DNA from 2 places in the Chryseobacterium sp. HMWF035 genome. Region 2 is predicted to be linked to the other one. Evidence: riboswitches for the same ligand, from Rfam matches in the RefSeq annotation. Region 2 holds a riboswitch; the other holds the start of a gene.
What was found. A riboswitch is a leader RNA that binds a small molecule or an ion and turns the genes downstream of it on or off. The one in region 2 is predicted to bind S-adenosylmethionine.
Positions count from the first base shown of each region.

Region 1 (7,187 bases), on a different contig from region 2:
AACAATGATGAACGCAATTTTTATCAGTGTAAAAAAATTATGAAATCTGCTTGAAGCCTGTAAGCTGAATGACAAAAAAACGGAAACCAGAAAGATAATTCCGATGGCAAAGCTGTTTCCAAAAGAAACATCGAAAGCAGAAAGGTATTTCGACATCGCCAAAGCAGCCAATGCAACGGGAGAGGAAAACCCGATGATGAGGGAAATCCAGCTCACGAGATAGCCTAAAAGCGGGTGATAGGTTTCTTTCAGATAAATAAAATCTCCGCCGTTTCCTTTGAAATGGGAACCTAATTCGGCATAGCAAAAGGCTCCGAACAAAGCAAGAATTCCTCCAATGAAACAAAGGAGGAATATGCTGTAAGCATTCGTAATGTCGGTAAGCTGAAAACCGAGTGTTGTAAAAATTCCGGTTCCGATCATATTCGAAACGACAATTGCCACTGCGGTTTTCCAGCCGATCTGATGTGAAGTTGAATTCATTAATTAAAATGTAAAATTAAGCCTTCCGAAGAAATAGTTTCCGAGAGTTCCCATCTGCACCGGAGCATATTTGAAAACCCCAAAATACGAATTTTCATACATCTGAAGATCCGGAAAGACATCAAACACATTATTGGCTCCGACGGTTAAATTAATATTTTTTGTGAAATCATATCCTACACTCACATCGGTGACTACTTTCGGATTAAATTCCTGAACTCCTCCAAACGGATATCCGTCGCGGATTACTTTCCCGAAGTAAGTATTTCTCACCAGAAAATTAAATTTTCCGACTCCGTAATTCAGTCCTAAAGAAGCTTTGGTTTTGGGCGAGAGACTTTCGATGATATTGATCTGATCCGGTCCGAAAAATTCATTCTGCGGTGTCTGAAGATTAGCCGGGAAATGAAAATCTGTAATTTTTGTTTCGGTATAATTTCCGGCAAGATTGATATTTAAATTACCGCCTCCAATTTTCCAGTCGTAAGCAACTACCAGATCTACTCCTTTGGTTTCCGTATCAACGGCATTGGCAAAAAATCTTCCGCTTTCCACACCATAAACCGCCAGTCGATCGTCTGTAATATTACTTGTAATCACGATTCGGTCTTTCACTTTGATTAAATATCCGTCTAAAGTGATTGACAGCTTATTGATCGGCTTTAAAGTAAATCCAACGCTTCCGTTCACCGAAGTTTCCTGTTTTAATTTGTCGAAACCAAGTGCTTTTGCAGCTTCGCTGTCGTTGTTAAAAATTCCTTTGGTAACAATTGAATTTCCTGTGGTGGAAATATCTGCATAAGAATTGTTAAAATACTGCTGCTGAAGAGATGGTGCTCTGAAGCCGGTTCCCACCGCAGCACGGATTGCATAATTTTTTGCGAATTCGTACCTCACTGCTAATTTTCCGTTCAGTGTACTTCCAAAATCTGAATAGTTTTCGAATCTTCCAGCAAGGTCTACATTTAATTTTTTATCCAGATCATAAGAAACGTCGGCATAAACTGCAGTTGAATGTCTTGATTTTGAAAGTGCGTTTTGTGGTGAAAATCCAATAAACGACTGCGCTCCTCCTGCTCCGGAGATATTATCCGGATTGGTAGTCGCCGTCACAGGATTTCCGAAAATATCATATCTCATATAGGAAGCCTGATCTCCTGCTTTAATTTCGTACTGCTCAAACCTGAATTCCCCACCGAATGCGATATTGAAGTTCCTGATGTTTTTTGAAACATCAAGATTAACAGTATTCTGAAGAAAACTGTGTGCTCCCGCATAAAAATCTGTTGGTGACTTGGCTCCTAAAGATGCATTGACGGTGTTGCTTACATCATAATTGAATGTATTGCTTCCGAATGTATTGCTAAGGTCAAAAAACCAATCGTTTTTATTATATTTTGCTCCGACTGCATAAGAAATGTCATAGATTTTCGAGCCTAAAGTCGGCTGAAAACCGTTCGGATAAATAGAATAAACATTGTTTGAAGTTTCACTCGGCAATCTTCTGAAACCGTAACCCTGCCCTTCTTTGATACTGAAACCTCCGAAGGAATATATTTTAAACTGATCGTTCAAAGGATATTCGGAATTAAAAAATAACTGTGCCTGCTTTATTTTTGCATCACCGATCTGGAAATTAAAATCATCCCGTGTTAAACCATTGGCAAGAATTTTCTGATAGTCCAGAGCTTTTGCAGCATTAAAATCCGGAGCAAAATCATACGCGAAATTATCACCGTAAATATCAAGATTATGATTCTGCGTTCTTGTTGTTTTTCCTCTTTGGTTTAATTGCAGGGATAAACTGATATAGCCGTCTTTTTTCCCTAAAGAAGTTCCGTAGTTCGCTGCTGCCTGATACGTTTCGCCATCATTTCTTCCGGAAATTCCGTAATTAAGACTGGCTGTTCCGCCGATATTTTTTTTAAGAATAATATTGATGACTCCTGCAATGGCATCAGAACCGTATTGTGCCGCCGCGCCATCTCTCAGAACTTCAATTCTGTCGATTGCGATTACCGGAATAGTACTTAAATCTGTACCTACAGAACCGTTTCCGACTGTATTCTGATAATTAACTAAAGAAGTAGTATGTCTTCTTTTTCCGTTAACGAGAACCAGAACCTGATCAGGTCCCATTCCTCTCAAAGTAACAGGATCGATATGTTCTGTACCGTCTGAAGCCGACTGCCGGACTGAGTTGAAAGACGGGATAACATAATTCAGTAAATCCTGAACGGTAGTTTGCGGTGAAGACTGCTGTATTTTTTCGATGTTGATGATGTCTACCGGAACCGGAGTTTCCAGTTTTGTGCGTTTTGCATTTCGGTTTCCTACAATGACCACATCTTCTATCTGCTGTTCTTTTTCCTGTGCCGATAAAAATCCTATTGCTAAAAGGAGTACGCTTACGCTGAGTTTTTTCATTCTATTCAGTGCTTTAAAAAAATTAATTTAAAATGGTTTGCCGAAACAAACATAAAGACCTTCAAGAAGCTGGAATTCATACGGAATACTGACTCACTTATCTTCCCCCAATCGGGTTGGAATTAGCACCTTTTCATCAGAAAATGTCGGTTGCTAAGGTTTCTCAGGGCCAAATCCCTCCACCTTTCTCGATAAATCTACCGCAAAGGTAGACTAATAATTTTAATCTGCAAAAAAATTTGAATTTTGAATTTTTAAGGAATATAAAAATTGTGAATAAGATGTGGATAACGCGTGAATTACCTATTAGGAACGTATTAATTTGATGTTAGTATACAAAAATTAATTGTCGATAAACAATTTTTCAATTGTGAGTAAAATATGAATAACGTATGAGTAAGGTATGAATAAGATATGGACAACCTTCTATTTTAATGTGGAAAACAATGTGAATAAAGTATTGAAAAGCCGTTAGTATCGTATTGACAACCTTGATTTTTATTGCGGATAAAATATGAATAAGCAAAAAAAGAGACCGCTTTCGCGATCTCTCAATATAAACTTTTGAAGTTATCCACAGGTTATTTTACCATCATTTTCTGAATCGAAACTCCCGTATCTGATTTCAAATGAACCAAATACGTTCCTACCGGATAATTTGTTTTTAATTCGTAGGTCCCGTTTTCATTATTTAATTTAAATGAATCCATTTTTTTACCGCTCATATCGTAGATAAAGATTTCCCCATTCTTCGCTTTGTGGTAAATTAATTTTGCCAGACCATTTTTTACAGGGTTATCCGCAATTTGCAATGAAAGCTTATTTTCAGCATTCACATCTGCTGTGGATAAACTTCCCACATAATTTCCGAAAATTCTGAATTCTCCCGGCTGAAGAGTAATCGGAGCCGTTGTAGAAGTTACATTAGAAACAGAGTTATCCATTAGATTCTGCCACTGACCCACATACGGGAAATACGGAACCACGCTTTGAGCTGCCGTTGTGTAATTTGCTAACACCACTACATTTTTCACTCCGTTCGTAATTGCGTTGTCGTAAACGTAAATTCTCGTAATTAATCCATTTAGATCGTTTGCTAAATTATTTGATTCAACAGTATAGGTTTTTGACTTGAAAACCGGATATATATTTTTGAAATTAATAATTTTCGCCCAGGTATCATAAACTGCTTTTCTATTGATATCTGTATCATATCCCAAAGTAAACGCAATTGGCTTTTCATCGGTTCTGCATGCGTTATTAATGGTTCCGTTCGTACATCTGTTGATGCTGAATTCGTATCCAAGTTCTCCGAACTGCCAGATCATTTTCGGACCGGGAATAGTGAAGAACGTCGCTCCGAAAGCTTTCATTCTGTCTAAAGCTGTATTAAGGTTTTTAACATCATAGCTTCCGTTCACCGCTCCGTAAGCAAGGTTTTTGAACATTAATCTTTCTTCATCGTGACTTTCTCCGTAACCTACCGCTCTCATTTCAGAGAATCCATGCAGCGTATGATTCATTCTGTCGAAATTACTGTTCTCTTTATAGCCCATCGTATTCTGGTTATATGATCCGTTCTGGTTGTTCCACATCATCACTCCTTTTCCTTCTGCAACTCTGTAGTTTGCCCACTGCTGTTCTTCGGCATCGGTTCCCAAATGTTCAAAAATCATGTAAGAATTCGGATCAAGAGCCCATTGCTTATCTGCATAGTATTTCAGGATATCTACTCTGTCCTGCTGATAAGAGTTTGTACAGGCTTCATCGTTTTCAGTACAGCTTTGTGTAAATCCTTTTGTTAAATCCCAACGGAAACCGTCTACATGATATTCCGTTAACCATTGCTGAAGACATCTTTCAACGTAATATTTCGTTGAAGTACTTGTATGGTTAAAATCATTGAATACATTATAAGAATGTTTAGGAACCTGATTGAAGTAAGGATTATTGGCTGCAATATCTCCGTAACCGTCTCCATCCGGATCAACATTCCAAAGTCTCGCGAGCGGAGAACGACCTGTTGCATGATTAAAAGCAATATCCAGAATTACAGCAATTCCGTTCTGATGACACAGATCTACAAATTCTTTGAATTTTTCCGGTGTTCCGTACGCTTTGTCTAATGCATAATGGAAAGAAGTATTGTATCCCCATGAAAGATTTCCTTCGAATTCCATGATAGGAAGCAATTCAATTGCATTAATATTCAGATTTTTCAGGTATGAAATCTTACTAATTAAAGACTGCCAGTTTTTTTCCTGCGTAAAGTCTCTTAACAGCAATTCATACACCACAAGATTTTCTTTTGCCGGACGCTGGAAATTCGTAACCTGCCAGTTGTAAGGAGTTTGTCCTGTTTTAAACATAGAAACCTCAAAACCCTGTCCGGCAGGAAACGCCGGTAAATTCGGATAAGTCGTAGAAGAAATGTACTGATCGTCATAAGAAGAAAGAATCTGTGGAGAGTAAGGATCTGCCACTTTTCTTAAATCATTGGTTCTGTACTGGAAAGTATACAATTGCTGAGGCGTTAATCCGCTTAACTCAATCCAATATAAATCGGGATTTGCAGTATCTCTTTTCATCAGATAAGCATCATTCACCGTCCAGTTGTTGAAACTTCCGATGACATGAACGAAATTTTTAGACGGAGCATACAAAGCCAATCCTACTTTTGTGTTATCGGTTGGATGATAATTGATCCCCTGTCTTATCCATGACGGAATTGCTTCCGAAATCACATTTCTCGGAACCTGCAAAATAAAAGTTGAGCTTTTTGAAGCCGAACCCTGCGTTGCAATCAGCTCCATATTAGCATCTCCTGTTACCGTGTAGTTATAAGAATATGAAGTTGATGCTGTAGAAGTAGAATGTACAACCGTTCCGTTGGCTTTAAGCTGAAAAGTTGCATTTACATTGGTGGTAGCCGTAATGTTAATAGAATTCCCTGTAGGAACAGAAGTTAAACTGTTAGCCGCCGGATTTGTCATCGTTAAATTCAAAATCCCTACATTAACAAAAATATCAGGAGTCGTCTGATGCGCACCGGTTTTATCTTTCAGCAAAAAGCCGAATCTTCCGATGCCTGTTCTTGCATAAAAAGTTGTCGGTGTAAAAGATAAAGAATAAGTGTCTGTGGCAGCATTATAATTTAATCGATTAGATTCATTGGAATTGTTCCAACTGCCATTTGTCGGGCAATCCTGACTGTTCTGATAATTGGTATCCAGAGACCACGTCCAGATATAAATGGCATTGTTTGAAACTCCCCACGCCGATTCATCAATCTGATTTCCGGGCACAGTTAACGTTATTGCATCCGTCTCATTAAACGGATTCGGGGTAATTGTATAGCTTATCTGCCCAAAAATATGAGCTATGACAAACAACAAAATACTGGAATAGAATTTTTTCATATAATTCATCCTTTTAAGGTTAATTCAATACTAAAGTAAATTATTTTTCGAAAAAAAAATCAACTTTTGTTGAAAAACAGAACTTTACCCCAATTAAATAGTATGCTTTGAATAATACTTAACTGATTGAATTATAGAAACAAAAAAACCACTTAAAAAATTAAGTGGTTTAATATATGTTGTTTTGCTTTGATATTGCTTTCTCAGAATTCAGGTGAGAAAACAATGACAATCAATTAATGATGTCCGTGTCCGTGACTGTCGTGTAAGAAAGGTCCGTTTCCTTTAGGATTGCTGTAGATTACTTCTACCCCTTCCTGCTCGTTCAGCTGTTTGCTTCTGATGTCTTCCGGATTAAAAGGTTTTACTTTTCCGAAATACTCTTTCAAACCTTCTGTCAACCACATTGGAATTACCAACCCGAAGAACATAAAGATACACCAAAATCCTACAAGGAACATTGTAATGAAGAAAATTGTCCAAAGGAACTGGTAAAACGGCCAAAATGCTGATAAAATCGTTATCATTTTCTTAAAGATTTTAGGCAAAAATAGGACTTTTTATTTTTTTACACAAAAGATATACGTCCTATTTTATTATTTATTTTGATTTTAAACTATTATACCATTACTTCACGCTGCTAATTTGACTATTTAAAACTAATTGAGCGATATCTTTTGTAAGCTGTGTTGGGGAATGACAGTCGCAATTGCTGAATCCTAATACATATATGTCTGCATCGGGAATATATACTCCCATAGATTTGAATCCAAAAATACTGCCACCATGCTCTCTTGTAGGAGTTCCGTTGATCTCTTTTAAATGCCATCCATATCCATAGGTAAACTCTTCTCCGCT
Region 1 covers NZ_QEHP01000043.1:72,706-79,892, forward strand. The annotation lists gene DD829_RS06985 (APC family permease) at 1-483, opposite strand, end outside; gene DD829_RS06990 (TonB-dependent receptor plug domain-containing protein) at 487-2,910, opposite strand; SAM riboswitch class I at 3,005-3,108, opposite strand; gene DD829_RS06995 (alpha-amylase family glycosyl hydrolase) at 3,492-6,329, opposite strand; gene DD829_RS07000 (hypothetical protein) at 6,566-6,856, opposite strand; gene DD829_RS07005 (serine hydrolase domain-containing protein) at 6,957-7,187, opposite strand, start outside.
Region 1: linked by a shared signal. The riboswitch ahead of DD829_RS06990 (TonB-dependent receptor plug domain-containing protein) and the one ahead of DD829_RS14095 (alpha/beta fold hydrolase) in region 2 are both predicted to bind S-adenosylmethionine.

Region 2 (7,187 bases):
AACGTTCCTCCGTTTGATCCCGATCCTGAACTTACAGATGATTCTGCTGTTCCGTTAGAAGAACATACCAATAAACTTTTCTGTTCAGACATCCATCCGTTGCTTGCCGTTGTCATCGTATAGCTCACATCTGTAGATACAACTTTGTACCCATTCGGAATATTGATAGATACACTTCCTGCACAGTTAGTTGTTGTTGTATTATCCGGTCCCCAGTTGAATTCCGTACTGATATCTCCGCCTGTATACGTTGCAGAAATTTGTCCCGGTGCAAACTGCTTCATTTTCCAGAATCCATATGATGAACCTCCGCAATAGGATCTTACCCAGAAATAGTAGGTTTGTCCTGTTGATAAACTGTTCAGAGTAACTGAAGTTCCCGAAGGTACACTTCCTGTAGGTGTTGTACTTGCTGTAGGTGGAGTGGAAGAAGTACTGTAATAATATTGATATCCCGAAGAAGGTGCACTGGAAGGAGCTGTCCAGCTTAACGTCGCTCCGTTCATGGTAGTAACCGCGGTAATGTTGGTAGGCGCTTCGCAGGGATTATAAGAATCTGCTGCAAAAGCAAAAATATTCGGAATACCTCCCGAACCGGATTTGGTTACCGTAACACTTTTAATGACTCTGGATAAATTTGTAGGATTTATTGATAAAGGAATCTGGTAAAGTCTGGGATCTGTTCCGGAACCGGATTCAAGATTGTTATTGCTGATGTTGATCCTTCCGATTCCCTGAATGGCAAAATTGCTCCCGTAATACCAGTCGGAAATACTGATGCCGGTAAACGTCTGAGAAGTATTGTCTGTAAAATTTACATCCACATCTACGGTACAGGATCCGCTTCCTCCTGTTGCCAACATATACAGTGTGTTTGCTGAAAGGGGGTTGGAAAATTGTAAAGTTCCGTTATCGCCACTGTTTTGCAGCCTTAAAACATTGTTTGAACTGTAAGATGCCAGTTGATAGGAAAGTCCCGGAGTTGAAGAAACTACAGAATTGATAATTCCATTCACAGGCAGTCCGTAAGTAAGTTGCGAACTTGAAGCCGTTAACTGAAAATCTCTTGAGACAAATGCATAGCTTACCCCATCAACATCATTATTGGTGGAAGAAGCCGATGAACCCACACCGTTGGCGACTACATCTGCATTATATCCGCTCTGAATAAATAAAGGCTGATAATTCTGCGCTTTTACATGGGTTGTGAATAACGATGAAACTAAAAAAGTTGCAATAGGTAGTAGTTTTACTTTCATGAAATAATTATTAGATTTTATTCTGCTAATATAGTTATTAGGTATTAAATTAATAATTATTTTTGCTTATAAATATTGATTTTTTATGTTAAATGCATAAAAATTTATTTTGTACTAATGAGAAAATAGATTTTAGCTATAACCTTTAACATATCAACTGACGGTATTTATGTTATGTGGTGAATAATAAAAAAAGGATATCTCAAAATTGAAATATCCTGTTAAAATTTATGTTTAGTTAATATTACATCAACAATCTTGGCTTCAAAAGCTTGGCAACCGTAGCTGTCCATCCTGTCTGATGCGATGCTCCTACACCGCGGCCGTTATCACCGTGAAAATATTCGAAAAAGGTAATGTAATCTTTAAAATTTTCATCGTAATTAAACTTCGCATTTCCTCCGTTGAAAGCACGTTCTCCATTCTCGTCTTTTAGGAAAATAGAACAAAGTCTGTTGCTGATATCGTGGGCGACTTCATCCAGATTTTTCTTCTCTCCGCTTCCGGTCGGCAATTCCACTTTCATGCTGTTTCCGTAATAGAAATGGAATCTCTGCAAACTTTCTACAATCAGGAAGTTGATCGGGAACCAGATCGGACCACGCCAGTTGCTGTTTCCCCCGAACATTCGGCTGTCACTTTCTGCAGGCGTATAATAAACAATATTTTCAGTGCCATGAACAGAAAATTTGAACGGTTTTTCTTCATACACCTTAGACATTGCCCGAATTCCGTATTGGCTTAAAAATTCTTTCTCATCAAGCATTCTGGTCAAAACTTTTGTCAGACGGTTTTTTCTCAGAATACTCATCAGATGCTTTCTTCCATGACCTTCTTCTTCCCAGTGCGAAACAAGTTTCGTGAGTTCAGGTTTGTTTTTCAAAATCCAATCCATTCTGGTGGTAAAGTTGGGCATTTTATCCAACAGATGATGATCGATGATTTCTACGGCAAACATAGGAATCAATCCTACAATACTTCTCAGCTTCAGGGAGACACTGTCGCCGTTCCCAAGCTGAAGCACATCGTAGAAAAAGCCGTCTTCTTCATTCCAGAGTCCTTTTGTGCCTTCACCCAGATTTTCCATGGCTTCGGCGATATAAAGATAATGCTCAAAAAATTTAATCGCCATATCTTCATACACCTGATAATACTGAGCCAGTTCCATGGCAATTCGCATCATATTCAGAGCGTACATTGCCATCCAGCTCGTTCCGTCGGCCTGCTCCAGATGCTGTCCGTCTTTTAGCACCATATTCCGGTCAAAAGCCCCGATGTTATCAAGCCCTAGAAAACCTCCCCCGAAAATATTTTTTCCGTTTTTATCTTTTCGGTTTACCCACCAGGTGAAATTCAGCAGTAATTTCTGAAAAACCTTTTCTAAAAATAAAAGATCAGGTTTGCCGTTTTGCTTTTCATCAATTTTAAATACTCGGAAGCACGACCACGCATGAACGGGAGGGTTTACATCGCTCAGGTTCCATTCGTAGGCAGGAAGCTGTCCGTTCGGATGCATATACCATTCTTTCGTTAATAAAAGAAGCTGTCCTTTTGCAAATTCCGCATCAATAATCGCAAACGGAACACAATGGAAGGCAAGATCCCAAGTTGCATACCAAGGATATTCCCATTTATCAGGCATCGAGATGATGTCTTTATTGTGCATATGATTCCATTCCGTGTTTCGGACATAATGGTTAAAATTTCTGGGAGCTTCAAAATTCGGATCGCCTTTCAGCCATTTTCCTACATTATAGTGATAAAACTGCTTGTTCCAGAGAAGTCCTGCAAAAGCCTGCCTTTGAACGTTTTTTTCATCGTCATCAGAAACGTCATTCTGAATTTCGGCATAAAATTCATCCGCTTCAGCAACTCTGCTGCTAAAGATCTCATCAAATTCATAAAACGGATTCTCCAGTTCATTGGGAGACAATCTGAAATCAAACGTTTTCGATTGTCCGGCTTCAATCACTTCATCAATTAAAAAAGAAGCTTTTGTTCCTCTCTTTTCAGGATTCACGGTGTTGCTTCCGTAGGTGATATAATCGTTGATGCCATCCTTGTAATAAGTATTTCCCGGATAGGGTGTTCCGTATAATTTCGGACTGTTGGTTTCATTATCACAGAAAACACTTTCCGCGGCAATATTTCTTGAATAAAACTTTTTTATCGGAACACTGTCATGGTTGATGGTGATGCAGCCTTCATGAGAAGCATTGATTTGTCCTTTATACGTATTATAACCCCATTTCCAGTTATTTCTGAACCACACCGTGGGAGCCAATACAATCGGAGCCACTATATTGCTTCTGTTGCAGACCGTTACTCTTACTAAAATATCGTTGTATTCTGCTTTAGCGTACTCTATAAAAATATCAAAATATTCATCCTGATCAAAAATTCCGGTGTCGAAAATTTCATATTCCGCTTCCTTTTTACTTCTTTTTCCATTTTCAGAAAGCAGTTCATCATACGGAAACGCATTAATCGGATATTTGTACACCATTTTCATATAGCTGTGAGTAGGTGTATTATCCAGATAATAAAATAGTTCTTTAATGTCTTCTCCATGATTTCCCTGTGGATTGCTCAATCCAAAGAAGCGCTCCTTCACCATCTTATCTTTTTTGTTCCAGAACGAAAGCGCAAAACAGAAAAGCTGCTTTGCATCAGAAATTCCCGCTATCCCTTCCTCTCCCCAACGGTAGGCATAGCTTTCTGCGTTATTGTGATTGGCGAAATTCCATGCATCGCCGTTTGGGCTGTAGTCTTCGCGTACATTTCCCCATTGCCGGTTACTCACATAAGGTCCCCAGTTTTTCCAGTTTGTGTCTTGTAATCTTTGTTTTTCAGCAATCATATCTCATCATTTTCATTACGAAGTTAGTTTTTTTGCGAAAAAATTCCAACTCACGAAATTGGAATTATTATTAATATTTCCCTGAAAGCCTTCTGTTTATCGGGGTTTGTAAGATTAAATTAAATTTTTATAAATATTTAAAAGAAAAGTTTTATCTTTGCACCATTCGTTCATTCAAATATTGAAAATGTTATCAAGAAAGGTTGAGGGATTAGACCCTATGAAACCTTAGCAACCCTTTGCGCAAGCAATGAAGGTGCTACGTTCTACCAGAATTATTTTGGACAGATAACTCACTGAAGTTCTTTCAGCCATTTCCTGTGGCATTTTCAATTGTATTAAAATAATAGAATTGAAAACAGAACTTAAACATATTAATTTTTCGTATCGTACCGATTCCCAAAAGGAATACAATATCCCGTTGAGCTATCAGCTTTTCGGGAAAGACCTGTTTTCTGCCCCGATCATTTTAGTGAATCATGCTTTAACCGGAAATTCCAATGTTTCCGGAGAAAAAGGATGGTGGAAACAACTGGTTGGAGAACATCAGGTAATCGATACCGACCAATATACAGTTCTGTGCTTCAATATTCCCGGAAACGGATTTGATGATTTTTTTATTGATGAATGTGAAGATTTCACGCCTTCAGATATAGCAAACATATTTTTGAAAGGCCTTGAAATTTTAAATATCAAAAGTTTACACGCCATTATTGGAGGTTCTTTAGGAGGCGGAATCGGCTGGGAAATGCTGGTGAAAAAGCCACATCTTGCCGAAATTTTCATCCCGGTAGCATGCGATTTTAAAACCCACGACTGGCTTCATGCACAATGTCTGGTTCAGAAATTTTTATTAAATCAAAACGATGAACCTTTACAGAAAGCCAGAATTCATGCAATGTTGTGCTACAGGACTCCTGAATCGTTAAATAACAGATTTCAAAACAGATACAGTGAAGAAAAGCAGAGATTAGAGTCAGAAGACTGGCTTGTTTATCACGGAAAAGCTTTAAACGAAAGATTTAGTTTAAAATCATACAAGCTCATGAATCATTTGCTGATGAACATCAATGCCAATGAAGAACATTTGGAAAAAATTCAGGCGCGAATGCACATGATCTCTGTAGATACAGATTTATTTTTCCCCGCCTCAGAAATCCGGATGTGTTTTGAAAAGCTGAAAGAGAAAAACAAAGATGTTTTCTATCACGAGATCACCTCAGTTCATGGGCACGATGCCTTCTTAATGGAATATAAACAATTAAATACGATCATTAAAAATATTTTGAAAAATGAGTAAGATTAATGCTAAAGAAATAAAATTTTTAAAAAACAGATCCATCATCAAATTTGAAGGAGAAGATTTCTTAGGTGAAATCGGGATCGACGGACGAATTTTTAAAGCGCTTACTTTGGCGCGAATCAGTGTGGGAGTAATTTCCCAGCAGGCAATTGAAAACGGAATCTCCATTTTAGTTCATGAAAACGATTCCGAAAAAGCAGTCAATTGTTTGATTGACGAATTTGAACCAGAAAGAAAATCGGGGAAAGTTTCCCAGATTTACAGCATCAATAATGTGTCGGTGTTAGGATTTGTTGCAGAGGATTTCAACAAAGTATTGGCGGAACTCGCAAGAAATAATGTCTTTCCATTGCTTTTGAACCAGATTGCAGCCGAAAAACGTGTAAATATCGTTGTGACATCTTCACAGGACGAAAAAGCAAAAAATATCATCGAATCTGAAATTTCCAAAAAACCGAAAACCGTTCATCTGGCAATCATCGGTCACGGAAACGTAGGGAAAACTTTAATACAGCAGGTTTTGGAATCTTCAGAAGAAATTAAAAGACGAAAAAAAATAGACCTGAAAGTAGTTGCAGTTGCCAATTCCAGGAAAATAGCATTCAACAAAAAAGGATTCGACAGCAATTGGAATGATGAGGTTTTAACGGCAGAAAAACCTTCCGATGTTCAGGAACTGATTAATTTCTCCAAAGAAAATCAGCTTGAAAATTTAATCGTTGTGGATAACACCGCAAGCAAAGACTTCGTGAAAAATTATCACACATTGGCAGAAAACGGCTTCGATCTCGTTTCTTCCAACAAAATTTTCAACACCCTTCCGATTTCAGAATACCGTCAACTAAGATATACGTTGAACAAAAACAACAGACGCTATCTCTACGAAACCAATGTGGGAGCAGGTTTACCATTGATCGACACCATTAAACTTCTACACCTTTCAGGAGAAAATATCACAAGAATTAAAGGCGTTTTCTCAGGAACATTAAGCTATGTTTTCAATAATTTTTCTTTGAGAGACGATAAGTTTTCCACCATCATCAATGAAGCGTTGGAAAAAGGATATACAGAACCCGATCCAAGAGAAGACCTGTCAGGAAACGATGTGGCAAGAAAATTATTGATTCTGGCGAGAGAATTAGACTTAATCAATGAGTTTGAAGATATTAAAATTCAGAATCTTGTTTCTGAAAATCTGCTTTCTGTTTCCAAATCAGAATTCCTTTCAAGACTGGACGAATTAGATGCGGAATATCAGAAAATCAAAGAAAATCAGGAAGAAGGACACGTTTTAAGATATGTGGGAGATCTTCACGGAGATTTGCAGAAAGAAAAAGGAGAACTGGATGTGAAATTAATTTCCGTTCCGGCAACTTCCGCGTTAGGACAACTAAAAGGCTCAGATTCAATCTTCGAAATCTACACCGAAAGTTACGGAGAAAACCCAATCGTCATCATGGGAGCCGGCGCCGGCGCAATAGTTACGGCAAGAGGTGTATTCGGAGACATTTTAAGAGTAAGTGAAACGAAATAGAAGAACCTGTGAACCCGAAGGGTTCAATATTAATAGCCGTAGGTAGAACCTATGGAACGAAATAAAACAGCGTTTAAACCCGAAGGGTTCAATATTAGTAGCCGTAGGTGAAAACCTATGGAAAAAATAAAACATTAATAGCCGTAGGTAAAACCTATGGAACGAAATAATAATATTAATATAACAATTTAATAATGTAGCAGTTACCAATATTCATTACAATTGTCATGC
Region 2 covers NZ_QEHP01000094.1:13,386-20,572, reverse strand. The annotation lists gene DD829_RS14105 (T9SS type A sorting domain-containing protein) at 1-1,259, opposite strand, end outside; gene DD829_RS14100 (MGH1-like glycoside hydrolase domain-containing protein) at 1,504-4,119, opposite strand; SAM riboswitch class I at 4,307-4,414, shown strand; gene DD829_RS14095 (alpha/beta fold hydrolase) at 4,472-5,419, shown strand; gene DD829_RS14090 (ACT domain-containing protein) at 5,412-6,956, shown strand.